3 regions of the Streptomyces sp. NPDC051569 genome follow, and region 2 is predicted to be linked to each of the others. Evidence: riboswitches for the same ligand, from Rfam matches in the RefSeq annotation. Region 2 holds a riboswitch; each other region holds the start of a gene.
The links. A riboswitch is a leader RNA that binds a small molecule or an ion and turns the genes downstream of it on or off. The one in region 2 is predicted to bind cobalamin.

Region 1 (9,905 bases), on a different contig from region 2:
CCGTCGGTACGGTCAGTTCGCGCTTCAGGGCGGCTGCCGCCGCCGCGAACGCCGGTACTCCCGGGACCACTTCGTACGGCACCCCCGCCGCGTCCAGTCGCCGCATCTGCTCCGCGACCGCGCTGAACACCGACGGGTCACCGGAGTGCAGCCGGGCCACGTCCTGGCCCTCCTCGTGCGCGCGGACCAGTTCCGCCGTGATGCCGTCCAGGTCCATCCGGGCCGTGTCGATGAGCCGCGCGTCCGGCGGGCAATCGGCCAGCAGTTCGCGCGGCACCAGGCTTCCCGCGTACAGGCACACACCGCACTCCGCGAGCCTGCGCGCGCCCCGCACCGTGATCAGGTCGGCGGCGCCGGGGCCGGCGCCGATGAAGTACACCGTCATCGTTCTTCTCCTGAGGATTCCCCCGAGGGGACGTGCGAAAGGTCTTTCGTGACGGCCCACTGGGTGACCGGCATGGCCTGTCGCCAGCCGGTGAATCCGCCCACCGGGACGGCGTGCGCGACCGCGAGGCGTACGAGGTCGCCGCCGAACCGGCGATACCACTCGGCCAGCAGCGCCTCGGACTCCAGCGTCACCGTGTTCGCGACCAGCCGGCCGCCCACCGGCAGCGCCGCCCAGCACGCTTCCAGCAGCCCCGGCGCGGTCAGCCCGCCGCCGATGAACACCGCGTCCGGCACCGGCAGCCCCGCCAGCACACCGGGGGCCGCGCCCGTGACGACCCGCAGGCCGGGGACGCCGAGAGTCCGCGCGTTGCGGCCGATACGTTCCGCCCGTACGGGATCGCGCTCCACCGACACCGCACGACACGCATGGTGCGTACGCATCCATTCCACCGCGATCGATCCCGACCCGCCCCCGACATCCCACAGCGTCTCCCCGGGCGCGGGCGCGAGCACGGCCAGCGTGGCGGCCCGTACATGACGCTTGGTGAGCTGACCGTCATGCTCGTACGCGGTGTCCGGCAGGCCGGGTACGGCTCCGAGCCGCGGCGCGTCCGGGGCGCGGCGGCACTCGACCGCCACGACGTTCAGCGGATCGCCCGCCGGCTCCGCCCAGTCCCGCGCGGTGCCGTCGACGTGCCGTTCCCGCTGTGCCCCCAGCTGTTCGAGTACGTGCATACGGCTCGGCCCGTACCCCCGCTCACGCAGCAGCGCCGCGACCTCGGCGGGGGTGGCGGCCCCGGCGCTGAGGACCAGGATCCGGCGGCCGTCGTGGAGGGCGGCGGCCAACCGCTCGGCGGGACGGCCGACGAGCGTGACGACCTCGGTCTCCTCCACGGGCCAGCCGAGCCGCGCGCAGGCGTACGACACCGACGACGGATGCGGCAGCACCCGCAACGCCCCGGCGCCCACGACCTCGGACAGGGCCCGCCCGATCCCGTAGAACATCGGGTCCCCGCTGGCCAGCACGGAGACCCGCCGGCCGGCGTGCGCGGCGAGCAGCCCGGGAACGGCGGGCCGCAACGGCGACGGCCAGGCCACCCGCTCGCCGCCGCACTCGTCCACGGGGAGAAGCTCCAGCTGCCGGGGCCCACCGATCAGCACATCGGCTTCGCGCAGCGCCCGCCGCGCATCCTCCGCCAGGCCGGGCCACCCGTCGGCGCCGATCCCGACAACGGTCACGGGGAGCGCGGGGGGTGCAGGGCTCACTGCCACATACCTCTGGACTGGGGGAATGACCGGGGAAGGCCGACCCCGAACTCTACTGGCCGGGGGCACGGAGCCTCGACGGGCATCGAGCGGCGGACAGCACGCGCGGAAAGGTCGCGGGCGGGAGACGCGGTGGGGCCCGGCGTGAATACGCCGGGCCCCACGAGCACACGCAGGGGGGTTACGGGGCCGTCCGGACGGTGGCCGGCACCGCCTGACGCGGCTGGAGCACCCGCTCGGCCAGCGCCCCGAAGATCAGCCCGAAGGCCGTCCAGAGCAGGGCCTGTACGCCGATCGACGCCAGCCGGAATTCCCAGAGCAGAGCGGCCGGGAAGGCCTCCGGGATGGCATCGGTGTTGGCGGGCAGGACAAGGCAGGCCACGGCGACGACGACGGCGTATCCGGCACCGGCGACGACCGTCGCGTTCCAGTTGCCGAGGCGCGGGGCGAGCCTTCTCCCCGCGATGACGGCGATGGCCGCCAGCAACACGCTCAGCAGGATCATGAGGAAGTACATCGTGGTGCGCTTGCCGATGGTGTCCGGGTTTCCCACCGCCGGTGGCATCGCCGGGTACTTGAGGAACGGCACCAGGTAGACGGTGAGGAAGGCGGCCCCGGCGATCAGGGCCGAAGTCGCCCGCGGACCCAGTCCGCCGATCCTCCCCAGGCTGACGGAGAAGACCAGCGAGGCGATTCCGCCCAGAGCCACCCCGTACACGAGGAGGCCGGTGGCCAGCCCGAACGTCGACTGGACCGGCCGGCTGACGAGTTCCTCCTCCTCGTCCGAGGCCTCGGAGGCATCCGGGGAATGGGCCGCGCCGTGCTGATGAGCGGGCGCGGACTGCGTCTCCTCCAACGCGATGGAGTCCCGTACGGAAGGCTCTCCCGCCACATAAGCCAGCGCGAACGCGAAGAGTCCGGCCAGCACGCCCGCGATCATGCCGCGGACGAGGAGAGTTCTGACGGTGGAGGCATGCATTGCGTGATCTCCGTCAGCGGTCAGTGGCAGGGAAAGCCGAGCAGGTGACGGCCGTCGTGCACCCACTCGTGCACACCCGCACCGGAGAACACCGACGTCGCGCCCTGCTCAGCGCCGACGAAGTACAGCAGCACCAGCATCAGGGTGCCGACGAACACGGCCCACGGCAGGACCGCGCGCAGCGGAATAGGGGTCACCGCGGCGCTGGTGGGAGAAATGGCCGGGGGTGCTATGGCCTGAGCCATGACAGAACCTCCTTGGGGAACTCGCGTCCCAGTCAGTGGAGCTCGCACGACGGCCATCGGGTCTGACTCACCGGGCCCCTCTGCGTGGTACGCAGCCGGCACCCGGCATACAGTGGCGCGACCGTGCCGGGCTCTCACCGGACTTCCGTCTCGCCGTCGTGATATCGACGCGAAGGTACCGCGAACAGACAAGCGAGCCAAGAGGCCCCCCTTCCCGACCGGTCGGGCGCACGGCGGGATACGGGCGATCGCCAGGCATCAAACAGGGGAGGGCCACGGGCCGTCGCGACCACCGAGGAGGCCGTATGACCACGCGTGTGACGCTCATCTCACCGGCCATCAGCACAGCACTGCGTGAAGCCCGCTTCGGCGGCCGTGTCCCCGGTGACAGCGGTGTCCCCGACGACACCGGCGACAACGGCGACAACGGCGACACCGACGAACTGGACCCCGCCGGGCTGCGGCAGGCCGAGGCCGTACGGGAGACCTTCCCCCGCGCCGCCGCCCTGTACGTCTCCCCCTCGCGGCGCTGCCGCCGCACCGCCGAGGTGCTCGGCCTGGACGCGTCACCGCTCGCCGATCTCGCACCGTGCGCGATGGGCCGCTGGCAGGGCAGAACCCTCGACGAAGTAGCGGCCGCCGAGCCGCAGTCGGTCTCCGCCTGGCTGTCGGATCCCGCGTCAGCCCCGCACGGCGGGGAATCCATCCGAGCGCTGCACGCCCGCGTCGGCCACTGGCTCGACGCGCTCACCACACGTCCGAGCACGGCCGGCCAGGCGCCGGACAACCCCGGGGGACGCGTCATCGCCGTGGCCGAGCCGGACGTCATCCGTGCCGCCACGGTCCACGCCCTCGGCGCCGGCCCGGAGGCGTTCTGGCGCGTCGACGTGCGACCTCTGTCCGCCACCGAACTCAGTGGCAGGAACGGCCGTTGGAATCTGCTCAGCGGCCGCCCTCTGCACACCGGCCCGCACTGAGAACGCCCTCACACACGCGGGGCGCACACCAGCGTCCTCCAGCACCCTCAAGCCGGCGGGCACTCACGCTCGCGAGTGCCCCCAGCCGCTCAGTGGCGCGCCCTCGCCCGGTCCAGGGCCGCGACACCCACCGCCGCCAGGGCGATCTGGATTATCCATTCGATCCAGTCGGGGCCGTCGGTGTTCGCCACACCCACGGCGGCCGCGATCGCCGTCCCGATCAGCGCCGCGACGATACCGACGACGATGGTCAGCAGCACGCCGATGCGCTGGCGCCCGGGCACCACCAGTCGCCCCAGCACGCCGATGATGATGCCGATCACGATGGCCGTGACAATGCCGGAGATCTCCATGTCCGCTCCTTCTCACCACACCCGCTACCGATAGTGGTGCACGTCAAACGTCTGCCCACCGAACGCCCGTTCAGTCCAAGGATGCGACAGTTCGCCAGTCCGGTTTGACGGAGCCGCCCGAGCCGCCCGAGCCGCCCGAGCAAGCCGAACAGACCGAGCAACTCAGCACACCGGGCGAGTTGGGCGAGTTGAGCGAGCCGGGTGAACGGTGATCTGCGGCGGGATCGCCGGCGCGGCCGGTTGTCGGACCGTCGCCCTACAGTGCCCACCATGAATACCGAAGCACCGCCGGTGAGGATCGAGCCGTGGTCGGAGGACGATCTCGATCTCCTCCGCGCCTCGAACGCACCGGAGCTGATGACCCATCTGGGCGGGCCCGAGACCGAAGAGCAGCTGCTCACCCGGCACAGACGGTACGTCGGTCTGAGCGCCGACCGGACGGGCAAGGGGCGGATTTTCCGCATCGTGCTGCTACCGGACGGCGAACCGGTCGGCACGATCGGTTTCTGGGAGCAGACCTGGCAGGGCGAGCAGCTGTACGAGACGGGATGGGGGGTCCTCACCGAATTCCAGGGGCGGGGCATCGCCGCCGCCGCGGCCGCGGCCGTCGTGGAGCAGGCGCGCACCGAGCGGATGCACCGCTATCTGCACGCCTTCCCGTCGGTGGACAATCCCGCGTCGAACGCACTGTGCCGGAAAGCGGGCTTCTCGCTTCAGGGCCCCCGCCTGTTCGAGTACCCACCCGGGCACTTGATGCAGTGCAACAACTGGCGTCTGGACCTGACGGCCTCCAGCCCCACCCCCGCGCTGAGCCGCCCCGCCGCAGGACCCGCCTGACGCGCGAGTCCCCCGTGTGGACGGCGGCCACGGAAAGCCCTGGCTCACTCCCTCCCCCGGTGACATGCTGACGAGGTGAACGGACCGGAGATCCAGATCAGTTTCGCCCCTGAGCTGCGCCTCTTCGTCGCGGCGGCGCGACGTGAGGGACGTACCGCCCTGCTCACCGACGGCTCGTCCACCCTCGGCCATGCCGTCGAGTCGCTGGGTGTCCCCCTCACCGAGGTCGGTCCGCTGCTCGTCGACGGCCGCGAGGTGTCCGTCGCGCACCTCCCCGCCGCGGGCGAGTCCGTCGACGTACGGGCCGTGCCCCGACCGCAGCACGTGCCGGGCGCGCCCCTGCGCTTCCTCCTGGATGTCCATCTCGGCACGCTGGCCCGCCGGCTGCGGCTGCTGGGCGTCGACGCGGCGTACGAGAACGAGGACCTCGGCGACCCGGCCCTGGCCACTCTCTCCGCCACGGAACGCCGGGTGATGCTGTCCCGCGACCGGGGGCTGCTGCGGCGGCGCGAGATCTGGGCCGGGGCGTACATCTACAGCGCCCGCCCCGACGACCAGCTCCGCGACGTACTGGAGCGGTTCGCGCCCACCCTCGCCCCGTGGACCCGCTGCACCGCCTGCAACGGTGAGCTGGGGGCGGCCGACAAGGAGTCCGTCCAGGGGCGGTTGGAGCACGGCACGCAGCGCGCGTACGACGTCTTCGCGCAGTGCACGGCGTGCGGGCAGGTGTACTGGAGGGGCGCGCACCACGCCCGCCTGGCCGCCATCGTCGAGGACGCCGTACGCGAATTCGGCGGCGCGGCGGCCTGACGACGCGGACGGGCGCACGCGCCCGACGATCGGGGCAACGCGGAGCCGACGCAGAGCCGACGCAGCCGACGCAGAGCCGATGCGGGGCCACGCCGGGCGATGCGGGTGATCCCGTCAGAAGGCGTACAGGTCCCCGGTGGCCGGCACCAGCACCCGGTGCTGGTGGTTCTCAAGGTTGCGGTCGCTCGCGCCGCCGTTCCACGCCGTGTCGATCCGTACGACCACCTCGTCCGGAGTGCCGACCGTCCTCAGGCCCAAGGCGATCTCCCGGCTCCGCCCGACCGCCCGGAGCTGCCCCGTACGGCAGAGTACGATCCGCTCCCCGCCCCACAGGCAGTTCGACGGCAGCGCCTGGTCGGCCACCAGGCGCACCGAGAATTCGATCCGTACGGTCGCGTCCGGCAGCGGCGACGGGCCGTGGTTCTCGGACCCCAGCCGCATCGTCAGTTCACCGCTCCACAGGGACGCGTGCCCGTGGTGCGCCAGATCGGCCTCCGGAGCGATGGAAGCCGGAGCGGGCGCGGCACCCGGAGCGCCGCCAGGACCCGGGTCGCCACCCCGTCCGCCCGCGCTCCCGGCTTCCGCACCGGCTCCCGGACCCGCGGCCATCACCACCGCCGTAGCGGCGGACACCGCCACCAACAGCGCTCTGCGCATGACACTCATGGCGGGAAGGTACCGATGATCACATCGCGATCCCGCCCACCCCTCACCCCGACGCGCCCCGGGTCACCCGCCTGGCACGTTCGCCCCCCGCGCCGACCGGTCCGTGAGTCCCCAGGTCCGCGCCCCGGACGACGCACGCGGCCGCGCCCTCCCCCTGCCTATCCTGGGCCCACATCGATCACACGCGCGAGGAGTTACGTCATGACCGCCGCGGGGACCCCCATCGCCGTCATCACCGGAGCCAGCAGTGGCATCGGCGCCGCCACCGCACGGCAGCTCGCCGCCGCCGGCTACCACGTCGTCGTCACCGCCCGGCGCAAGGACCGTATCGAGGCGCTCGCGGCGGAGATCACCGCCGCCGGCCATCTCGCGACCGCGTACACCCTGGACGTCACCGACCGCCCGGCGGTCGACGCCTTCGCCGCCGAGCTCGCCGGTTTCCCCTCCGTGGACGTCCTGGTCAACAACGCCGGTGGCGCCCTCGGCGCGGATCCGGTGGCCACGGGCGACCCCGGTCAGTGGCGGCAGATGTTCGAGACGAACGTCATCGGCACCCTCAATCTCACCCAGGCCCTGCTCCCCGCGCTGACCGCGAGCGGCGACGGCACGGTCGTCGTCCTCTCGTCGACCGCCGGCCACGGCACGTACGAGGGCGGAGCGGGCTACGTCGCCGCCAAGCACGGCGCGCACGTCCTCGCCGAAACGCTCCGCCTGGAGATCGTCGGCACCCCGGTCCGGGTGATCGAGGTCGCCCCCGGCATGGTCAAGACGGAGGAATTCGCCACCACCCGCTTCGGCGGCGACACCGAGAAGGCGGCGAAGGTCTACGCGGGCGTCGCCCACCCGCTCACCGCGGACGACGTGGCCGACACCATCACCTGGGCCGTCACACGCCCCAGCCACGTCAACATCGACCTGCTGGTCGTCCGCCCGCGCGCCCAGGCGTCCAACTCCAAGGTGCACAGGGAGCTGTGACCGCGACCCGGCGCGGGGAGCTGTGACCGCGACCCGGCGCGGGGCCGGTCGGGGACAGCGAACGCGGCGGTCGCCGGGCAGCCGGGCGCGGCGGTCGCCGGGCAGCCGCGAAAACCGGTCCCGGATCGTCCTCGCTGCATGAGCCCGAGAGGCCGGTGGCCGCGCGTGGCCCCGGGTGAGAGCCCGGGGCCACAGCCCGCCTCCCTCGTGCCCTCGTGCCTAACCCTTGACGCAGACGACCTGCTTCAGCTTCGCCACCACCTCGACCAGGTCCCGCTGCTGCGCGATGACCGTCTCGATCGGCTTGTACGCCGCCGGGATCTCGTCCACGACACCGGAGTCCTTGCGGCACTCCACACCCCGCGTCTGCTCCTCCAGGTCCTGTGCCGTGAAACGGCGCTTCGCCGCGTTGCGGCTCATCCGCCGGCCCGCGCCGTGGGACGCCGAGTTGAAGGCGGCGGCGTTTCCGAGGCCCTTCACGATGTACGACCCCGTGCCCATCGAGCCCGGGATGATGCCGAAGTCGCCGCTGCCGGCACGGATAGCGCCCTTACGGGTGACCAGGAGGTCCAATCCGTCGTACCGCTCCTCCGCCACATAGTTGTGGTGGCAGGAGATAACCGGATCGAAGGCCACCTTGGCCTTTTTGAACTCCTTCCGGACCACGTCCTGGAGGAGCCCCATCATGATCGCGCGGTTGTACTTGGCGTACTCCTGGGCCCAGAAGAGGTCGTTGCGGTACGCCGCCATCTGCGGGGTGTCAGCGATGAACACGGCCAGGTCCCGGTCCACCAGGCCTTGGTTGTGAGGCAGCTTCTGCGCCGTGCCGATGTGGTGGTCGGCCAGCTCCTTGCCGATGTTCCGCGACCCGGAGTGAAGCATCAGCCAGACCGACCCTTCGTCATCGATGCAGACTTCGCAGAAATGGTTGCCACTTCCGAGCGTTCCCATCTGCTTCACGGCGCGTTCCTGACGGAACTTGACCGCGTCGGCGACTCCGTCGAACCGCCCCCAGAAGTCCTCCCACCCGGCCGTCGGGAATCCGTGCAGCCGGCCCGGGTCCACCGGGTCGTCGTGCATCCCACGGCCCACCGGGATCGCCTGCTCGATCTTCGAGCGCAGCCGGGAGAGGTCGCCCGGCAGGTCGTTCGCCGTCAGGGACGTCTTCACCGCCGACATTCCGCAGCCGATGTCCACGCCCACCGCCGCCGGGCAGACCGCCCCGTGCATCGCGATCACCGAACCGACCGTGGCACCCTTGCCGTAGTGCACGTCCGGCATCACGGCCAGTCCCTTGATCCAGGGCAGGGTGGCGACGTTCCGCAACTGCTGCATGGCGACGTCCTCGACCGTCGCGGGGTCGGCCCACATACGGATGGGAACCTTCGCGCCCGGCACCTCTACATACGACATAGTTCCTCAATCCCCCACAAAGTCTGATAGCGCAAATACCGGAACCAGGGCTGTCATAGAAGACAGCCGACCAGCGTCGACGGCAGTGCGTGCGATAGACATTGTGTTCATCGGCCGCCATCCGGCGGCAAACAGTTTTCGCGCGGCATCCCACGCGGAAGCCCGTACAGAACGGAGCCCGGGACCGTGCAGCGAAAGGCGCGCAAGGCGTACGTACCCGGTCTGGCAGCGCTCCTCGCGCTGGTGGCCGCGGGGTGCTCGGCCGGCGGTGACGGTGTCGGCTCCGCCATGGACACCAAGCCGGGCAGCCCCAGCACCCCCGCCGCCGCGCAGCCGGGCAAGTACCGCACGCTCCGCGAGCCCTGCGGTTCGGTGCCGCGCGCCACGCTCAAGGACCTGCTGCCGGGGGTCTCCTCGCTCCCCGAGGCGCAGCAGGAAGAGGTGTACGCGGGCAGGCCGTCCGTCACTTATGACACGGACCGCCGCGTCGGCTGCGGCTGGAAGGCCGATTCCCCCGACGCCTCCCACCAGCTGGAGGTCGACCTCGAACGCGTGGTGTCGTACGACCCCGCCGTGAGCGACGACGACCGTGCGCGGGAGGTCTACGCGACGAAGCAGAGCGCGGCCTCTCTCCCGTCGCCCGGGGTGCCCGGCAGCAGCACGCCCCCCGCCTCCGGCCCGACCGGAACAACCGGTGCGAGCGGCACGGGCGGCACGGGCGGAGCAGCCACCCAGACCGGTTCCTCAGCCGGTTCCTCAGCCGATCCCTCGACCGGGTCGGGCGACGCTTCCCAGGAATCCGCCCAGGGGCCCTCCGGCACTCCCGCCGCCGATGGACTTGAGCCCCGCCTCCTGGACGGCCTCGGCGAGGCCGCCTTCCTGAACGATGTCCTCGCCCGCTCCGGTTCGGCCGCTCAGCACCGCACGGTGAGCGTGGTGTTCCGCACATCGAACGTGATCGTCACCGTCCGGTACACCGAGCAGCCCGCGCACTCCG
Region 2 (9,905 bases):
GGAAGACCGGGATGATCATCGCGACCAGCGGAACCATCTGCACGGCGAGGATGCCGACGATCACGATCTTGCGGCCGCGGAAGGCGAACCGCGAGATGGCGAGGGCGGCGAGCAGGCCGACGGCGATCCCGATGACGACCACGACGAGCGAGACGAGCAGCGAACGGCCGACCGGTCCCCAGAAGTCGGCGATGTCCAGCGCCCGGCGGAAGTTCTCCAGGGTGAACGTGCGGGGGAAGAAGTGCGGGTCGGAGTCGATCGCGTCCCCGGCCGGTTTGAACGCCGTGTTGAGCATCCAGTAGACGGGGAAGCCGATGGTCACGAAGACCAGCAGGCCGATCAGGTTCCAGCCGAGCTTGCTCTTCCTGGCCTTCCCGCTCCGCTGGGGGCGGGTCGCGGTGGCGGCGGGAGCCGCGGTCGTCGTGGTCACTCCACCTCTCCGATCTTGAGCATCTGCCGCATGTAGACCGCGATCACGCCCAGCAGGAGAAGCACCGTGATCAGTGCGATCGCCGCGCCCTGGGAGTAGTCGTTGACCACGAAGGCCTTGTCGTACGAGTAGGTGGTGAGCAGCTGGAACTCGGCTTCGGGGTGGCCGTTGCGCATGACGAACACCTGCGGGAAGACACCCATGTCCCAGATCACCGAGAGCGTCGCGAGCATCACGATGATGGGCTTGAGGATGGGCAGGGTGACATGGCGGAAGACACCCCAGGCTCCGGCGCCGTCGAGGCGGGCCGCCTCTTCGAGCTCCTTCGGGACCTGGGTGAGGCCGGCGGTGAGGGTGATGGCGACGAACGGGACGGCGCCCCACACCACCAGCAGCATGATCACGGCGAGTCCCTGTGTGCCGCTCGCGAACCAGTTGTGGCCGATCAGGTCGACCCCGGGGATCCTGCTCAGGACCCAGTTGAGGACACCGTAGTCCGAGTCGAACATCCACTTGAAGATGGTGATGGCGACGACGACGGGCATGCCCCAGCTCCCCACCAGAGCGATGTTGATCAGGGTCTTCACCCAGCCGGAGACGCGCTGCTGGAGCAGCGCGATGAGCATCCCGAGCACCATGGTGAGGATGACCGCGCCGGCCGCGAAGACGACCGTGCGGACGACGACAGCCCAGAAGGCGCTGTCCCCGAGGACGTTGGTGAAGTTGTCGAAGCCCGCGGATTCCGGGGCCTGGAAGCCCCACAGCTGGGGCTGTCCGAACTTCTGGAAGGACAGGGTGACCAGCCGCACCAGCGGATAGCCGAGCACCAGGGCGAGGACGGCCAGACAGGGGGCGAGCAGCAGCCAGGGCACCGAACCCCCGCCCGCGCCAGGCTTCTTGCCGGGCCGGTCCGGGCTTCCCGGTGCCCCGCCCGATTGTGGATCGCGCCGCGCCGGCGGCACCTTGGCGGTCGTTGTCTCTACGGCACTCATCGCGCGCTCCTCAGCGGTCCCTCTCCTGGTGCGGGCCAGGCAGGGCCCCGTCGGCTCGACGGGGCCCTGCCATCAGGTCACTTGGTGTTGATGACCTGGTCGATCGCGGCGTCCGCTTCCTTCGCGGCGTCCGCCACCGACTTCTTGCCGGTCGCGATGGACTGCAGCATCGTCTGGAGGACCTGGGCCTTCTCGACCTGACCCCAGCCCGGGGCCATCGGGACGAACCAGCTGGACTCGGCGGCCGTGGCCGGAACGGCGGTCGCCGGGTCGGCCTTCAGGCCGGCCAGGTCGGTCTTGTTGTTCGGCAGGTTGCCCTTGCCGATCAGACCCTTCTGGCCCTGGGCGCCGGTGAAGGCGTTGATCCACTCGGCGGCGGTGGCCTGCGCCTTGGACTTGACCGGGACCGCGAGGTCCGAACCGCCCAGGAAGACGGGCATGTTGTTGCCGGACGGGCCGGGCATCACGAAGTTCTCGAGGTTGCCCTTGAGCTTGCCGGTCTTGTCGACCTTCGGGTCCTCGGTGGCCGACCCTTCCCAGGCCGCGCCGAAGATCATGCCGGCGTTGCCCAGGCCGTAGACGGTGTAACGGTCGGACTCGTCCTTGGTCTTGTCGCCCTTCATCCACTTGTCGAGGACGTCCTTGTACTCGCCCAGCCCCTTGAGGGACTCCGGCGAGGACAGGTTGGACTTGAACGTGCCGCCGTCCTCCTTGGCGATGGAGCCGCCGGCGTCGTACACGAAGGACATGGCCGCGTACCAGTCACGGGAGGGCTGGTACCAGGCGCTGAACTTGTCGCCCTTCTTGGCCTGGATCTTGTCCAGGTCGGCGGTCAGCTCGGCGTACGTCTTCGGGACGGCCGTGATGCCGGCGTCCTTGGCGACGTCCTTGCGCCAGTTGGCGACGCGGCCGCCCGCGTAGTACGGCACGCCGTAGGCCTTGCCGCCGTACGTCACCGATGCCTTGAGGCCGTCGAGCCAGGCGTCGGAGTTGTCGAACTTGGACGGGTCTATCTCGGCGAAGGCACCCTTCACGGTGTAGCCGAGCATCTCGGTGTTGCCCATCTCGACAACGTCCGGGGCCTTGTCGGTGGCGAGAACCGCGTCGAGCTTGGCGTTCTTGTCGGGCCAGCCGTAGTACTCGTGCTTGATCTCGATGCCCGGGTGCTTCTTGGCGACCGCGTCGTCGGCGGCCTTCACCAGCTCCGGCCAGTTGTTCTGGGCGTCGACCGTCAGCCAGACGGTGAGCTCCTTGACGGACTCGGCCTGGGCCGCCCCGCCCTTCTTGTCCTCCGAGCCACACGCCGCGATGCTGACCAACATGCCCGCGACGCCGACCGCCGCGATGAGCTTGCGCTTCACGCCACCCTCCTCAGGGATTACTGCAACCCCCCGCCCACCGCGAAGACTTACGCCGAGTACTGCCGGGGCTGGGACCTGGTCTTTAATGGTTTAGACCAGTACGGGGAGCTTGGCCTAGACCTTTATAGGTGTCAAGGGTGTATAAGAAGGGCAGTCGTGTCCGTTATCGGACCGACACCTGAGGGAGGGCGGCGACCCATGACCGGCCCGTGCCACCATGTGAGCCGCGACAGACGGAGGAGCCGGTGACGGCAGCAGCGCAGAAGTCGGGAAGGCAGGTTATGGCCACGGACGGGGGCGGCACCGAGACCGAGGGCGGGGCCGCGATCCGCACGGCGCGCGTGCCCAAGTACTACCGGCTGAAGCGGCACTTGCTCGACATGACGGAGACGCTGCCACCCGGTACGCCGGTACCTCCGGAGCGGACACTCGCCGCCGAGTTCGACACCTCGCGCACCACCGTACGGCAGGCGCTCCAGGAGCTCGTCGTCGAGGGCCGGCTGGAACGCATCCAGGGCAAGGGCACCTTCGTCGCCAAGCCCAAGGTCTCCCAGGCCCTCCAGCTCACCTCGTACACCGAGGACATGCGGGCCCAAGGCCTGGAGCCCACCTCGCAGTTGCTGGAGATCGGCTACGTCACGGCCGACGACACCCTGGCCGGACTGCTCGACATCTCGGCCGGCGGACGGGTGCTGCGGATCGAGCGGCTGCGGCTGGCCAGTGGTGAGCCGATGGCCATCGAGACCACGCACCTCTCGGCGAAGCGTTTCCCCGCGCTGCGCCGGTCGCTCGTCAAGTACACCTCCCTCTACACGGCGTTGGCCGAGGTGTACGACGTACGGCTGGCGGAGGCCGAGGAGACCATCGAGACCTCGCTGGCCACACCGCGCGAGGCCGGGCTGCTCGGTACGGACGTCGGCCTGCCGATGCTGATGCTGTCCCGGCACTCCGTCGACGCGGCCGGCGAGCCGGTGGAATGGGTGCGCTCGGTCTACCGGGGCGACCGCTACAAGTTCGTGGCACGGCTGAGCCGCCCGATCGGCTGAGCGCCCTCGGCCGAGTCACCCGTTCGGCCCAGTCGCAGCCGGCGACCCGGACCGGCCTGCGGTACCGCCCCCGGCACGACCCCGTACGCCCCCGGCACGGCCCGGTACAGGCCCAGTACGGACCCCGTACGGCCCCGGCGCGGACGAACGGTCAGCAACCGTGCCCGGGGGACCGGTTCGCCGCTCCGTTCGCGTACCGGAATACGGACGGGGGGTTACGGCGACCCCGCCCCTCCCCCTAGATTTCCTGCGCATTACGCCAGGCGATCAACCAGGGGAACGGAGCCACCGTGTCAGAAGTTCCTGAAGAGAAACCGCCCACGGTCACCCCGCTGCGGGTGGTCATCGCCCTCTGCCTCTTCGCGCCCTTCGTGGCGCTGCTCTGGGTGAGTTCCTACGCCAAGGTCGAGCCGGACTTCATCGGCATCCCGTTCTTCTACTGGTACCAGATGCTCTGGGTCGTGATCTCGACCGCGCTCACCCTGATCGCGTATCAGCTGTGGCAGCGGGACCAGCGCGGACGGCTCGCCCGGAGCGCCGGAAAGGCGGGTGCGGCGCGATGAAGGACGGCGTGAACGGCGTGGCACTCGCCGTCTTCATCTTCTTCTTCCTGGCCGTCACGGCCATGGGCTTCCTGGCCGCGCGCTGGCGCAGGGCGGAGAACGAGCAGAGCCTCGACGAATGGGGCCTGGGCGGACGGTCGTTCGGCACCTGGGTCACCTGGTTCCTGCTCGGTGGCGACCTCTACACGGCGTACACCTTTGTCGCCGTCCCCGCCGCCATCTACGCGGCGGGCGCGGCCGGCTTCTTCGCCGTGCCGTACACCATCCTCGTCTACCCGCTCATCTTCACCTTCCTGCCCCGGCTCTGGTCGGTGTCGCACAAGCACGGGTACGTCACCACCTCGGACTTCGTCCGGGGCCGCTTCGGCTCGAAGGGGCTCTCGCTGGCGGTCGCCCTCACCGGCATCCTCGCCACGATGCCCTACATCGCGCTCCAGCTCGTCGGCATCCAGGCGGTGCTGGACGTGATGGGCATCGGCGGCGGCGAGAACACCCACTGGTTCGTCAGGGACCTGCCGCTGCTGATCGCGTTCGCCGTGCTGGCCGCGTACACCTACTCCTCCGGCCTGCGGGCGCCCGCGCTGATCGCCTTCGTCAAGGACGGCCTGATCTATGTCGTGATACTGGTCGCGATCATCTACATCCCGATCAAGCTGGGCGGCTTCGACGACATCTTCGCCAAGGCGGGTGAGGCGTTCGCACAGCCCAATCCGAAGACCGGCCAGCCGCGCGGCGCGCTCGCGCCGGGCGCCGCCGGGCAGTGGGGGTACGCCACGCTGGCGCTCGGCTCCGCGCTCGCGCTCTTCATGTATCCGCACTCCATCACGGCGACGCTCTCCAGCCGCAGCCGCGAGGTGATCCGGCGCAACACCACGATCCTGCCGCTGTACTCACTGATGCTGGGTCTGCTGGCGCTGCTCGGCTTCATGGCGATCGCCGCCGGCATCAAGGTCGACAACACGCAGCTGGCGATCCCGCAGCTCTTCGAGAACATGTTCCCCGACTGGTTCGCGGGCGTGGCCTTCGCGGCCATCGGCATCGGCGCGCTCGTGCCGGCCGCCATCATGTCGATCGCGGCGGCCAATCTCTTCACGCGCAACATCTACAAGGACTTCCTCAAGCCCGACGCGACCCCGGCGCAGGAAACCAAGGTCTCCAAGCTGGTCTCGCTGCTGGTGAAGGTGGGCGCGCTGGCCTTCGTGCTGTCCATGGACAAGACGGTCGCGATCAACTTCCAGCTGCTGGGCGGCATCTGGATCCTCCAGACGATGCCGGCGCTGGTCGGCGGCCTGTTCACCCGCTGGTTCCACCGCTGGGCGCTGCTCGCCGGCTGGGCCGCCGGTATGGCGTACGGCACGGCCGCCGCGTACGGCGTCGCCAGCCCGACGCAGAAGCACTTCGGCGGATCGTCGAACGAGATCCCCGGGCTCGGGGAGATCGGCTACATCGGACTCACCGCGTTCGTGCTCAACGTGGTGGTGACGCTCGTGCTGACGTTCGTGCTGCGCGCGGCGAAGGCGCCGGACGGCATCGACGAGACGAGCCCTTCCGACTACACGGCCGACGCCGGTGACCCGGGCGTGGTGGCCGAACTGCCACCCGCCACGGCGGCGGACCCGGTGCACTGACGCGGCCGCTCAGGAGAGGGACGGGCCGCCGGCTCACCCGGCGGCCCGTCCGCCGCTCAGCGCACCCATTCCTTGAGCGCCTCGGTCTCCAGCGTGATCCCCACCGGATCGGGCAGCGTGATCCCCTTGCCGAACGGCACGGTGCGCGCGCTCTCGTACCGCACCCCGTCAGGCTCGCTGTAGACCGTCACCTCGCAGCTGTCCCGGTCGATCAGCAGATAGACCGGGATCTTGGTCTGCGCGTACGCGCGCGGCTTCTCCACCCGGTCCCGCTCATCGGAGTCGGAGTCGGAGTCGTACGAGGTGACCTCGACCGCCATCAGAACCGGGGCGGCGTCGCCCCACTCGCCCTGGCCGACGAAAGCGCCGCTGAGCGCCAGGGAGCCGTCCGGCCGGGCCCGGCCCTTACGGTAGGCCTGCACCTTGAGCCCCTGGTCGGGATAGAGCCACAGCTCCGGGCGCGACTGCATGCAGATGCGTGTCAGCCACTCGATGATGCGCCCGTGATCCCCGTCCGGCACAACCCTGCTCCTGATCTTCCCGTCGATGAGTTCCAGCCGGATGCCCTCGATGGTGCGGGCCAGTATCCGGGTGGCCTCGTCGAACTCCTCCGGGAGGATCTACGTCGCGTAATCGATGGCCGTCATCGGGGCACCTCCTTGGTCCTTCCGACGATAGCGGAGGGGGCCGACAGCAGGGGAGAAGTGCCGCACGACACAACATGTGGGGGCACGTTCATGAACAGGCCCCCACATGTATGCTCGTGCTCGCTGTCGACGCAGGGGAATCCGGTGCGAATCCGGAACTGTCCCGCAACGGTGTGATGTGGTGTGCTTCGTCGTACCCACGAGTCCGAACACCTGCCGGCAGCGCATCCGGCTCGACCGATCCGGGTGCCAAGACGTCCGGGCCTCGAGGCTGGGCCGGTGGACGCCACACCTCGTGCTGCCCGTATACGGGTCGTACGGCTGTGCGCGCCCCCGCTCCCCTCCCGACGGCCCAGAGCCGAGCGAGGGAGAGCACCACGTGACCATCGCGCCAGCCGATCCGGTTTCAGGCACGTCCGAGGCCGCCGCACAGGTGACCGACGAACCGGGGACCGCGCTGCTGCGGGTCCTGACGGACCTGACCGCCGATCTGCCCGACACCGACCCCGGCAAGGTCGCGGCCGCCGCGCTGCGCGGCCGCAACGCCCGGTCGGACGAGGCCGAGTTGCGTGAGCTCGCCACCGAGGCAGCCGCAGGACTGATCTCCGAGGACCCGGCCTACTCCCGGCTGGCCGCCCGGCTGCTCACCCGCACCATCGCCGAGGAAGCGGCCGGACAGGGCGCGGTGTCGTTCTCCGCGTCGGTCGCCGTCGGCCACCGCGAGGGCCTGATCGCCGACCGGACGGCCGACTTCGTGACGCTGCACGCGTCCCGCCTCGACGAGATGATCGATCCGGCCGCCGACGACCGCTTCGGTTACTTCGGGCTGCGGACGCTCTTCAGCCGCTACCTGCTCCGGCACCCGATCACCCGCCAGGTCATCGAGACGCCGCAGCACTTCATGCTCCGCGTCGCCTCCGGCCTCGCCGAGGACGACAGCGTCCGCGCGCTGGACGAGGTCGCCGCGCTGTACGGGCTGATGAGCCGCCTGGACTACCTGCCGTCCTCGCCGACCCTCTTCAACTCCGGTACGCGCCACCCGCAGATGTCGTCCTGCTACCTGCTGGACTCCCCGCTGGACGAGCTGGACTCGATCTACGACCGCTACCACCAGGTGGCCCGGCTGTCGAAGCACGCGGGCGGCATCGGCCTCTCGTACTCCCGGGTCCGCTCGCGCGGTTCGCTGATCCGTGGCACCAACGGTCACTCCAACGGCATCGTCCCGTTCCTGAAGACCCTGGACGCCTCGGTCGCCGCCGTGAACCAGGGCGGCCGGCGCAAGGGCGCCGCCGCCGTCTACCTGGAGACCTGGCACTCCGACATCGAGGAGTTCCTGGAGCTGCGCGACAACACCGGTGAGGACGCCCGGCGTACGCACAACCTGAACCTCGCGCACTGGATCCCGGACGAGTTCATGCGCCGGGTCGAGACGGACGGCGACTGGTCGCTGTTCTCGCCCGCCGACGTGCCGCAGCTGGTCGACCTGTGGGGCGACGACTTCGACGCGGCCTACCGGGAGGCGGAGGCGGCGGGCCTGGCCCGCAAGACCATCCCGGCCCGTGAGCTGTACGGCCGGATGATGCGTACGCTCGCCCAGACCGGCAACGGCTGGATGACCTTCAAGGACGCGTCGAACCGCACGGCCAACCAGACGGCCGAGCCCGGCAAGGTCGTGCACTCCTCCAACCTCTGCACGGAGATCCTGGAGGTGACGGACGACGGGGAGACCGCCGTCTGCAACCTCGGCTCGATCAACCTGGGCTCGTTCGTGCTGGCTTCCGGCGAGATCGACTGGGAACGGCTCGACGAGACCGTCCGTACCGCCGTGACCTTCCTCGACCGGGTCGTGGACATCAACTTCTACCCGACCGACCAGGCCGGCCGCTCCAACGCCAAGTGGCGTCCGGTGGGCCTGGGCGCGATGGGTCTCCAGGACGTCTTCTTCAAGAAGCGCCTCGCCTTCGACTCCGCCGAGGCCTCCGCGCTCTCCACGAAGATCGCCGAGCGCATCATGCTCGCCGCGTACGAGGCGTCCTGCGACCTCGCCGAGCGGAGTGGCCCGCTCCCCGCGTGGTCGCAGACGCGCGCGGCGCGCGGTGTGCTGCACCCCGACCACTACGACGTCGAGCTGACCTGGCCGGAGCGCTGGGCCGCGCTGCGCGCCCGGATCGCCACGACCGGCATGCGCAACTCGCTGCTGCTGGCGATCGCCCCGACGGCGACCATCGCCTCCATCGCGGGTGTGTACGAGTGCATCGAGCCGCAGGTCTCCAACCTCTTCAAGCGCGAGACGCTGTCGGGTGAGTTCCTCCAGGTCAACTCGTATCTGGTGCGGGACCTCAAGGACCTCGGTGTCTGGGACGCGCAGACGCGTGAGGCGCTGCGCGAGTCCAACGGCTCGGTGGCGGGCTTCACCTGGGTACCGGCGGAGATCCGCGATCTGTACCGCACGGCGTGGGAGATCCCGCAGCGCGGTCTGATCGACATGGCGGCGGCCCGTACGCCGTTCCTCGACCAGAGCCAGTCGCTGAACCTGTTCCTGGAGACGCCGACCATCGGGAAGCTCAGCTCGATGTACGCGTACGCCTGGAAGAAGGGGCTCAAGACGACGTACTACCTGCGCTCGCGCCCGGCGACCCGCATCGCCCGCGCGGCGGGCGGTGGTGCGGCGGCGGCCACCGCCTCCCCGGCGGCGGCCATCCCCCTCCAGCAGGCCGGTCCCACGGCTCCCGACGCGGACGCGATCGCCTGCTCCCTGGAAAACCCCGAGTCCTGCGAGGCCTGTCAGTGATGTCCACCGAGATCTCCACCGAGAAGACGAAGAACCTGCTGGACCCCGGCTTCGAACTGACGCTGCGGCCGATGCGCTACCCGGACTTCTACGACCGCTACCGGGACGCGATCAAGAACACCTGGACGGTGGAGGAGGTCGACCTCCACTCCGACGTCGCCGACCTCGCCAAGCTCAGCCCCGCCGAGCAGCACATGATCGGCCGGCTGGTCGCGTTCTTCGCGACGGGCGACTCGATCGTGTCGAACAACCTGGTGCTGACGCTCTACAAGCACATCAACTCCCCCGAGGCGCGGCTGTACCTCTCCCGCCAGCTCTTCGAGGAGGCCGTGCACGTCCAGTTCTATCTGACCCTGCTGGACACGTATCTGCCCGACCCGGCGGACCGCGCGGCGGCCTTCGACGCGGTGGAGGAGATCCCGTCGATCCGCGAGAAGGCGCAGTTCT
Region 3 (9,905 bases), on a different contig from region 2:
GGCGGACGGCTGGTGGCCGTGAAGGTGATCCGCGACGAGATCAGCGATCACCCCGAGTCGCTGGCCCGGTTCCGGCGGGAGGCCGCGACCGTGGAGACCGTACGCAGCGTCCACACCGCCCAGTTGATCGAGGCATCGCTCGACACCTCCCCGTACTGGCTGGCCACCGAGTACGTGGCGGGTCCCACCCTGCGCGGCGCGGTCGCCGCGAGCGGCCCGTTCCCGCCGGACAGCGCGCTGCGGCTGGTCGCGGCGCTCGCCGAGGGGCTGGCCGCGGTCCATGTCCACGGCGTCACGCACCGGGACCTGAAACCGCAGAACGTCATCCTCGCGTCGCAGGGACCCCAACTGATCGACTTCGGCATCGCCCGGGGGCTTGAGCAGACGATTCTCACCCGGGACGGAATGGCGCCGGGGACACCCGGTTACGCGGCGCCCGAGGTCGTCCTGCGCAACGAGGTCGGCCCGGCGGCGGACGTTTTCGCGCTGGGGGCGACGCTCGCCTACACGGCGACGGGCCGGCCCCCGTTCGGCGCGGGCAACGCGGCGGTGGTGAGCTATCGGGCCGTGCACGAGGACATCGACGTGGCGGGGGTACGGCCCGACCTGGCGGCGCTGATCCGGCGGTGTGTCGCCAAGGACCCGGCGGAGCGGCCCGCGCCGGCCGCCGTGATCGCCGCCTGCGCGGTGGACTCGGCGCTGGCGACGGACCCCCATTACCGCTCGCTGTTCCGCGACGCCGAACCCGCGGCCGTACCGGGGCACGTGAACGCACCACCCGTGCCGTACGGTGCGCACACTCCCGCGCTGCCGGAGCCGGAGACCGGGGCACGGACACGGCCGGAGGACCGCGAGGCGGAGCCGGCGGTGGCGACCGTATCCGCGGGGCCGTCCGGCAGCACCCCGTACGGCGGGCCGGACAGTCGGCGAGGCGGCGGCCGGGGCCGGGCCTGGCTCGCGCTGGGTGCGGTGGCACTCGCCGCGCCGTTGACGGTCTGGCTGCTCCCAGGAGCGGACAGCGGGGACTCCGGAAAGGCGCCCACGACCGGGGGCACCGCCTCCGCGCCCGGCACCGCGTCCCGGCCGGCCACCACCGCTCCGGCGGCAGGACCGCCGGACCATATCGTGAACGACCGTGTCTCGCAGGACCGCTGGAGCCTGTCGGAGGATCCGGCGGAGGCGGCGCAGGGCATCGGCTTCTGTGACCTGGCCGGCCTCACCGAGGCCACACCGCCGACCGGCCTGCGGTCCTCCGTCGCGCACACCACCGGCTCGGACACCGCCTCGGTGGCGCTGCGCCCCCAGGGCGCGGGACAGGGAAAGCGGCCCGCGCCGTACTACGTCTCCGTGGGGGTCCGGCCCCCGCACGAGACGGACCGCTCCACCGGCAAGCCCCTTCCGTCCACCGGTACGGGCACCGGGTTCACCAGCAGGCCCGTCGATCTCTACTCCGCCTGGTCCTCGGGCGGGACCATCAAGCTCAGGTATCCCGACGACTTCCGGGCCCACTTCGGCGAACGGACCGTCGACGCTCTCCCGGTGGGCGACGACCTGGGCGACTGGACGGTGATCCTCTATCACGTCGAGGGCGGGCCGGCGAAGTACACACCCGTCGCGTGCAACGGATTCCACGCCTGAGTCGCCCCGGTCGGCCCGCCACCCGGACGGAACAGCTGCCGCACCGGCCACGCGGCAAGGGTCGCGGCGGCAGTGGGGGATCCGGTTTCTTCCGGTCGACGTTCCATCCGTCGTCACCGGGCGGAGCCCGCGCGGGTCCCTCGGGACGGTGCCTGGTCGCTCCCGAGGGGCTCTCGGAACCGGACGGGTGCGCGGAAGCGGGCGCGTCGGGCGGCTCTGCGGAACGTGGTGAGCACCGCCGGGCCCGCCGGGGTGACGCACACGAAGTTGGTGACGGCGCTACCGGTGTCCCAGCCGAGGGAGGTGGCGAGGTCGAAGGCGAGGTAGCGGTGCCACTGCTCGGTGAACGGCAGCCCGGGGAGGTAGGCGATGGAGCTGTGCGGGTCGAGGGAGAAGGGCCACAAGGAGAGGTTGAGCAGGAGGACCTCGCGGCGGCCGCTGGCGCGGGGCAGGAAGCCGGCGGGCATGCCGCCGAAGGCGCAGCCGAACATCTGGTACGGCATCCAGGGCCCGAAGCCGCCCGTGATCAGCGCGGGACGAGTCCCGATGCGGGCCGAGCCGGTACGGTGCCCGGCCCGCATCGCGGACGCCCGTGGTGAGCCCGCGCGCATCCGGAATATGAGCAGAGGTGACGCGGAGTTGCCCGCGCTCTAGGCTGGAGGGTGCAGCTGGTTCGCCCTGTCCGCCAGGCAGGGTGTCGTAAGAGGGAACCCGGTGGAAATCCGGGACTGCCCCGCAGCGGCGAGTGGGAACGACCGCCGTCATACGCACTGGATCCGAGCGGATCCGGGAAGCGACGGCCAGTGGGAATCTGCCTCGGCAGGTGTGCCCGCGAGTCCGAAGACCTGCCCGTTGCCCGTACGTGACCGATCGGGTGCGGATATCCCGGTGACCTCGTGGGCGGGTCGGCGTACATACCAGACGGATGAGCGCGCCGAGGGCGCGACCAGTCGGTCCGGTTCGTCATCCCTTCGCGTCCGCGTCCCGTCTCCGGGAGCTTCAGGAGTCATCTCGCGAAGGAGATTTCCGTGACAGCGAAGCCGACAGCCCCGGCAGCACGGGCCACCGTGTACGGCTACCCCCGCCAGGGTGCGAACCGCGAACTGAAGAAGGCCATCGAGGGTTACTGGAGGGGCCGCGTCACCGTCGGCGCCCTCCGGGAAACGGCAGCCGACCTGCGCCGGTCCAACTGGCGGGAACTGGCGGACACCGGCGTCCACGAGGTGCCCACCGGTGACTTCTCGTATGACGACCACATCCTGGACACCAGTGTCATGGTAGGCGCCGTGCCCCAGCGGCACCGTGCGGCCGTCGAGGCCGATGCCCTGGACGGTTACTTCGCGATGGCCCGCGGCACCCAGGACGTGGCGCCGCTGGAGATGACCAAGTGGTTCGACACCAACTACCACTACCTCGTTCCCGAACTCGGCCCGGACACCGTCTTCACCGCCGATTCCGCCAAGCAGGTGGGCGAGCTGACGGAAGCCCTCACACTCGGGCACACCGCCCGGCCGGTGCTCGTCGGCCCCGTCACGTATCTTCTGCTGGCCAAGCCCGCCCCCGGCGTGGCGGCGGATTTCGCACCGCTGACCCTGCTGGACCGGCTGCTGCCCGTCTACGCCGAGGTGCTCGCCGACCTGCGTGCCGCCGGGGCCGAGTGGGTCCAGCTCGACGAGCCCGCACTGGTCCAGGACCGCACGTCGGCCGAGCTGGACGCCGCCGCCCGCGCCTATCGCGACCTCGGCTGCCTGAGCGACCGGCCGAAGCTGCTCGTCGCCTCCTACTTCGACCGGCTCGGTGAAGCTCTGCCCGTCCTGGCGAAGGCCCCGATCGACGGCCTGGCGCTCGACTTCACGGACGCCGCCGCGGCCAACCTCGAAGACCTCGCGGCCGCCGGAGGGCTGCCCGGCAAGCGGCTCGTCGCGGGCGTCGTCAACGGCCGCAACATCTGGATCAACGACTACGAGAAATCGCTGGCCACCCTCGCCACCCTCCTCGGCCTCGCCGACCAGGTCGACGTGGCCGCCTCCTGCTCCCTGCTGCACGTCCCGCTCGACGCGGCGGCCGAACGGGACATCGACCCGCAGATCCTTCGCTGGCTCGCCTTCGCCCGCCAGAAGACCGCCGAGATCGTCACCCTCGCCAAGGGGCTCGCCCAGGGCACCGACGCCGTCGCCGCGGAGATCGCCGCGAACCGCGCCGACCTCGCCTCCCGCAAGAATTCCCCGATCACCCGCGACTCCGCTGTACGGGCCAGGACCGCGACCATCACCGACGCCGACGGCCGTCGCTCACAGCCTTACGACGAGCGTGCTTCCGCCCAGCGCGCCCACCTCAAACTGCCGTTGCTGCCGACGACCACCATCGGCTCGTTCCCGCAGACCGCCGACCTGCGCACGGCCCGCGCCGACCTGCGCGCGGGCCGGATCGACACGGCCGGTTACGAAGAGCGGATCACCACCGAAATCGGCGAGGTCATCTCCTTCCAGGAGAAGACGGGCATCGACGTCCTGGTGCACGGCGAGGCCGAACGCAACGACATGGTCCAGTACTTCGCCGAGCAGCTCACCGGCTACCTCGCCACCCAGCACGGCTGGGTCCAGTCGTACGGCACCCGCTACGTCCGCCCGCCGATCCTGGCCGGCGACATCTCCCGGCCCGCACCGATGACGGTGCGCTGGACCTCGTACGCCCAGTCGCTCACCGACCGCCCGGTCAAGGGCATGCTGACAGGCCCCGTCACCATGCTCGCCTGGTCCTTCGTTCGCGACGACCAGCCGTTGGGCGACACCGCCCGCCAGGTCGCCCTCGCCCTGCGCGACGAGGTGGCCGACCTGGAAACCGCGGGCACATCGGTCATCCAGGTCGACGAACCCGCCCTGCGCGAGACCCTGCCACTGCGCGCGGCGGACCGGCCCGCCTACCTGGACTGGGCCACCGAGTCGTTCCGCCTGACCACCGGCGCCGTACGCCCGGACACCCAGATCCACACCCACATGTGCTATGCCGAATTCGGCGACATCGTCCAGGCCATCGATGACCTCGACGCCGACGTCATCAGCCTGGAGGCCGCCCGCTCCCACATGCAGGTCGCGCGCGAACTGGCCGCGCACGGCTACCCGCGCGAGGCCGGCCCCGGCGTGTACGACATCCACTCCCCGCGCGTGCCCGACGCGGACGAGGCAGCGGCGCTTCTCCGCAAGGGACTGGAGGCCATTCCCGCCGAACGGCTGTGGGTCAACCCCGACTGCGGCCTGAAGACCCGCGGCTGGCCCGAGACCAGGGCGTCCCTGGAGAACCTGGTCACCGCGGCCCGCATCGTCCGCGCGGAACTGCCCGTCTCCTGATCCTTCGACGGCCGGGAGGAACGCGTCACGCGCCCTCCCGGCCGGTCACCACCCGCCCCGGCCCTCACCGCGTCGCCCGCGCCGGAGAGTGCGGCCGCGACCAGGCCGTCTCCTGCCTCCGCTCCCGTCGCGGCCGCGACGGAGGCCGTCCGTCGTGGCTCTCGATCCTCCGCGCGGCTTCACCACAGGACGTGGAGTCGTTCGGGTACGCGTTTGATGTTGCCCGTACGCCAGACCAACTGGTCCGCGGGCAGGGCCAGTCGCAGGGCCGGGAGGCTTTCCAGGAGCGCGGTGAGTGCTTCCGCGGCGTGCACGCGGGAGATAAGCGAGGCAGGGCAGAAGTGGGGGCCGGCCCCGAAGGCCAGGTGCGGATTGGGCGAGCGGTCGATGTCGAACCGCTCGGGTCCGTCGAACCGCTCGGGATCGAAATTGGCTCCTTCCACACAGACGAGGACCAGTTCCCCGGCCCGGATCAGGACGTCCCCCACCTGTACGTCGCCGAGCGCGATCCGGGGCAGCCCGTCCCCGATGGACAGCGTGCAGCGCAGCAGTTCTTCCACCGCGCTCGGCATCAGCTCGGGCTCGTCCCGGAGACGTCGCATCATCTCCGGGTGTCGTACCAGGGTGAGCACGGCGTGCAGCAGGAACACATACGTGCTCATCGCGCCGGCCCCGAACAGGGAGGTGACGACGGCCGCCAGCATCTCGTCGGTCAAGGTCCCGCCATCGCGGGTCGGGTCGTCCCGCAGCTCGCACAGCCTCCGGATGAGGCCCCGCTGGGATTCGCGGTCGGCGCGGACGTGCCGCAGCACGTAGGCGTAGTCCTTGTCCCAGTTGGCGGTGCACCCTTCGAACACGGCGGGGCTGGTGACAAAGCCGAGGTCCAGGCCGGCCATGAGCCGGCGCCCGTCCTCACGCGGCAGGCCGAGCACTTCGCAGACCATGGCCGCGGCGTAGGGCTCGGCGAAGCGCTCCCGCAGATCGACCGGTGGGCCTTCCTCGACCATGCTGTCGATCAGCTCGTGCGCCCGCTCGCGCATCCACTCGGCCGACGCCGGGCCGGACCGGGGACCGAATGCCCTGAGCACCTCCTGGTGGAGGCCCGCGCTGTTGACGTTCCCCATGGTGTTGACGACCTCCGGGGGGATCGTCAAGGCGTACTGGCGCGGCATGCCCGGAGCGGCCGTCGCGCGCAGGCTGAAGTGTTCGCCGTCCTCAAGGACCTGCCGGGCGAGGGCGTAATTGCTGACGAGCCACGCGTCGTCGCCGGTGAGCGTCCGCACCCGGGCGATCGGGCTTTCCTGCCGTAGCCGCGCGCACTCGGCCGGCACGACGTCGCCCCGCCGGGAGAGCGGCCATTCCACCGGCGCGTACGCCCGGTCGGTCTGGGGGGAGGTGGTGGGTGATGACATGGTGGGCTGCTTTCTGTCCGGGTCGTCTTCTCGCGGTGAACGGGCGGCTCGCGCTGGACGGGCGGCTCGCGGTGAACGGGCGGCCGGGGTGTCAGTCCTGGCAGGCGACGATGGCGTAGCCCTGGTTGTCGGCCGGTCTCAGACCGACCACACGGTCGCTGAACAGCAGGCGCCCCAGCGCCATGACCGTGTGGTAGCAGTGGACGGAGGAAGCCACGCCCAGGATGCTCGGGCTGTCCACGAAGAACGGCAGCTCGGCATCGACGTAGCTCTGCACCACCTGCACCTGCCTGGTGGTGGGGAAGGCTCCGGGGTCCAGCCTCTTGGCGAGGAACTGGTACGCCATCTCGTCCCGCACGGCCCGCAGCTCGGTATCGGTGAGCAGCGCGGTCAGCGCTCGCGCCCGGACCTCCTGATACGCGGGCTCTTCCAGGAAGTCGGACAACGGCCGGGCCCGCACCCGGTCCGCCGGCTTGCCCGCATCCTCCAGAGCGCCCTGAATCCGCCGCCGGACACCCCGCAGTTGCTTGGCCGCGCTTCTGCGCGCGTCCGCGAGCTCGTAGCCGAAGGCTTCACACATCGCGTCGAGATAGAGGTCGGCGTAGATCACGTCGACCACGTCGAAGTGTGCCGCCGCCCAGGAAATCGCGTGGGCCAGGCGCCGGCGGCTGAAGTAACTGTTGCCCGTGCTCACTCCGAAGAGCGCGTGATCCCCCTGCTGGAGGATGACGTCGCTCCGTGCTCCGAGCGGCACGGCGTCCACGGCGTCCACGGCGTCCACGGCGGGATCGGCACGTGACGGTAGTTCGCCTTGAGACATGGAACCTCACCCAAAGCAACGACAATCTTACACAGGGTGATATTCCGCATATGACAGAAGACCATGCGGCGCTTCACCCGAATGAGTGCACAAGGGTTTCCGGCCGCGGAGGCGGATGAGCTCGGCGCACTTCGACGGCATCAGCCGGCGCGGGCCGCCGGGCATCCCCGGTCACGGGGCGTCTCACGCCTCCGTCACCCTCCGGGGCGAGCCTGATCAGGGCGATTCCGTGGCAAGTACACAGAGTGATCGAGGAGAACGGCGACAGTGCGCCCCTGGCCACCAGAGCCCTGCGGGATGAACGACCGGGACGTGAAAGGCCGCGTCGGCGGACGCCCCGGAGACGGCGGAGCGGGTGTGCGACGCCCTGTCCGCACGCCGGACGCCTTCTTTCCCCGTTCCATATCCGTGACCCGCGTGCGAGGGAGAACCATGAGCGAGGCACAGTCCGCAAGTGGCCGGTCGATGACATCCGGGTCAGCGGGAAAGCCGCAGGCGCCCGACGATCGTGACGGCGGCGCGACCGACCTTCGGCGTACCGGAATCCATCCGGATTTCTGGTACCCGGTCGCCGTATCGGGCAGCGTGGCGCGGAGCAAAGCGTTCGCCGCCCGATTCGCGGGTCAGCGGATCGCGCTGTACCGGGGCGGGAGTGGCGCGGTCTACGCGCTGGAGGACCGATGCGCTCACCGTCAGGTGCCTCTGAGCATGGGTGTCGTGGAGGGCGAGACACTGCGCTGCTGCTACCACGCCTGGACCTATCGGGGAAACGGCCGTATCTCACAGATCCCGTATTTGCCCAAGGGTGCCGAGCGGCCGCCGCGTGGTGTGCGCTCCTATCCGGTCAGGGAAGCCTACGGTCTGGTGTTCGTCTTTCCCGGCGACCCGGAGAAGGCCGCCACGACACCGCTGCCCGAGCTGCCGGAGTTCCATTCGGCCCGGCACAGGACCATGGTGTTCTCGCGCACGGTGCGCTGCCATTACTCGTTCATGCACGAGAATCTCCTCGACATGAATCATCAATTCCTGCACCGGGGGATCCTCGGCAGGATTCAGCCCGAATTCCTCGGTTCCGACAGCGACGCGCGATCGGTGGAGGCGCGGTACCTCTTCGTTCCCGCCGGCGGGAAGAAGGACCGTGGCGCCGGCCTGCTGTCCGCCGAAGGGATCGGTGGCGGCAACTCGCCCGACGTCATCACCGTCCGCACCGCGTACCCCTACCAAACGCTCCTGGCCGTGCCCCAGAAGGCCGAACTCCCGGCCTTCTCGCTCTGGGCGGCCTACGTGCCGGTGGACGCCGAGCAGCGCGTCTGTCACACGTACGGTCTGCTCATGATCGCGAAGCCACCGGTCCCGGGAGCCCTCCGCCTCGCCTGGCCGTTGATCCGGCGTTTCACGGAACGGGTGTTCGCCGAGGACCGGATGGCGGTCGAGGCCGAGCAGCGGGCCTGGGACGAGCAGGGCGAGGACTGGAACCAGGAAGTCTTCCCGCTGATCCTCAAGGTCCGCGAGGTACTGCGCGACAACGGCGTCCCGATCCGCCCCGAATCCGCGCTGGGCGGTGCCTCCGCCCTCTGCGGCGCCGCGTCGCCGGCCGACCCGGCCCCGTCCGTGGCCCCCCACGGGGCCGGCTGACCCGACGAGGCTGCCCGGCCACGCCCGCTCCGGACCCATGAGCCGGAAGAACGCCTGCCGCCCGGCCCGGTGAAATGTGCGGATTAAACGATAAGGCGGCGGGGTTATGCCGGGTCGGAGCCGACTCGCAGAAGTGGGTCGGGCGGATGGAGGCATGACCGTGCACGGTGAGTACAAGGTCCCCGGCGGCAAGCTCGTGGTCGTCGACCTGGACACGGACGGCGGCGCGCTGCGGAACGTCCGCGTGGCCGGCGACTTCTTCCTCGAACCGGACGAGGCGATCCTCGCCATCGACGCGGCGCTGGAGGGCGCACCGGCCGACACCGACGCCGCCGGCCTCGCCGCCCGTATCGAGGCCGCGCTCCCCGCAGGCACCGTGATGTACGGCCTGACCGCCGAGGGCGTCGCCGTCGCCGTACGCCGCGCGGTGGCGCGCGCCACCGACTGGACGGACTACGACTGGCAGCTCATCCACGAGGCCCCCGAGTCCCCCGCCCTCCACATGGCGCTGGACGAGGTCATCACCACCGAGGTCGCGGCCGGTCGCCGCCCACCCACCCTCCGGATCTGGGAATGGGCCGCCCCCGCCGTGGTGATCGGCAGCTTCCAGTCCCTGCGCAACGAGGTGGACCCGGAGGGCGCCGCCCGGCACGACGTCACGGTCGTCCGGCGCATCTCCGGAGGCGGAGCCATGTTCATCGAGCCTGGCAACACGATCACCTACTCCCTCTCCGTCCCCGACTCCCTGGTCAAGGGGCTCACCTTCGCCGACAGTTACGCCTACCTCGACGACTGGGTCCTGGGCGCGCTCGGCGACATGGGCGTCAACGCCTGGTACCAGCCGCTCAACGACATCACCACGGACGCCGGGAAGGTCGCGGGCGCCGCCCAGAAGCGCATCGTGAGCGGCACGGGCGCTGTGCTGCACCACGTGACGATGGCGTACGACATCGACGCGGACAAAATGCTCGATGTCCTCCGTATCGGCCGGGAGAAGCTGTCCGACAAGGGCACCAAGAGCGCCAAGAAGCGTGTGGACCCGCTGCGCCGCCA

Region 1: it holds a riboswitch for cobalamin, as region 2 does, so the genes downstream of both, ACIBAE_RS28440 (CbtB-domain containing protein) here and ACIBAE_RS00890 (ribonucleoside-diphosphate reductase subunit alpha) in region 2, are expected to answer to the same signal.
Region 3: it holds a riboswitch for cobalamin, as region 2 does, so the genes downstream of both, metE (5-methyltetrahydropteroyltriglutamate--homocysteine S-methyltransferase) here and ACIBAE_RS00890 (ribonucleoside-diphosphate reductase subunit alpha) in region 2, are expected to answer to the same signal.

Annotation. Positions count from the first base shown of each region.
Region 1 covers NZ_JBITDJ010000033.1:24,337-34,241, reverse strand. Annotated here, with positions in the region: gene cobM (precorrin-4 C(11)-methyltransferase) at 1-385, opposite strand, end outside; gene cbiE (precorrin-6y C5,15-methyltransferase (decarboxylating) subunit CbiE) at 382-1,653, opposite strand; gene ACIBAE_RS28445 (CbtA family protein) at 1,835-2,632, opposite strand; gene ACIBAE_RS28440 (CbtB-domain containing protein) at 2,653-2,877, opposite strand; cobalamin riboswitch at 2,917-3,067, opposite strand; gene ACIBAE_RS28435 (histidine phosphatase family protein) at 3,183-3,854, shown strand; gene ACIBAE_RS28430 (GlsB/YeaQ/YmgE family stress response membrane protein) at 3,944-4,207, opposite strand; gene ACIBAE_RS28425 (GNAT family N-acetyltransferase) at 4,478-5,044, shown strand; gene ACIBAE_RS28420 (Mut7-C RNAse domain-containing protein) at 5,120-5,854, shown strand; gene ACIBAE_RS28415 (hypothetical protein) at 5,969-6,520, opposite strand; gene ACIBAE_RS28410 (SDR family NAD(P)-dependent oxidoreductase) at 6,722-7,495, shown strand; gene ACIBAE_RS28405 (RtcB family protein) at 7,715-8,908, opposite strand; gene ACIBAE_RS28400 (DUF3558 domain-containing protein) at 9,095-9,905, shown strand, end outside.
Region 2 covers NZ_JBITDJ010000001.1:219,312-229,216, reverse strand. Annotated here, with positions in the region: gene ACIBAE_RS00925 (carbohydrate ABC transporter permease) at 1-430, opposite strand, end outside; gene ACIBAE_RS00920 (carbohydrate ABC transporter permease) at 427-1,422, opposite strand; gene ACIBAE_RS00915 (extracellular solute-binding protein) at 1,500-2,783, opposite strand; gene ACIBAE_RS00910 (GntR family transcriptional regulator) at 3,065-3,829, shown strand; gene ACIBAE_RS00905 (DUF3311 domain-containing protein) at 4,120-4,392, shown strand; gene mctP (monocarboxylate uptake permease MctP) at 4,389-6,020, shown strand; gene ACIBAE_RS00895 (Uma2 family endonuclease) at 6,077-6,640, opposite strand; cobalamin riboswitch at 6,771-6,903, shown strand; gene ACIBAE_RS00890 (ribonucleoside-diphosphate reductase subunit alpha) at 7,047-9,458, shown strand; gene ACIBAE_RS00885 (ribonucleotide-diphosphate reductase subunit beta) at 9,458-9,905, shown strand, end outside.
Region 3 covers NZ_JBITDJ010000003.1:287,466-297,370, reverse strand. Annotated here, with positions in the region: gene ACIBAE_RS07085 (protein kinase) at 1-1,638, shown strand, start outside; partial or broken gene ACIBAE_RS07080 (ECF transporter S component) at 1,752-2,171, opposite strand; cobalamin riboswitch at 2,291-2,506, shown strand; gene metE (5-methyltetrahydropteroyltriglutamate--homocysteine S-methyltransferase) at 2,667-4,985, shown strand; gene ACIBAE_RS07070 (cytochrome P450) at 5,165-6,397, opposite strand; gene ACIBAE_RS07065 (tRNA-dependent cyclodipeptide synthase) at 6,489-7,178, opposite strand; gene ACIBAE_RS07060 (Rieske 2Fe-2S domain-containing protein) at 7,683-8,852, shown strand; gene ACIBAE_RS07055 (biotin/lipoate A/B protein ligase family protein) at 9,013-9,905, shown strand, end outside.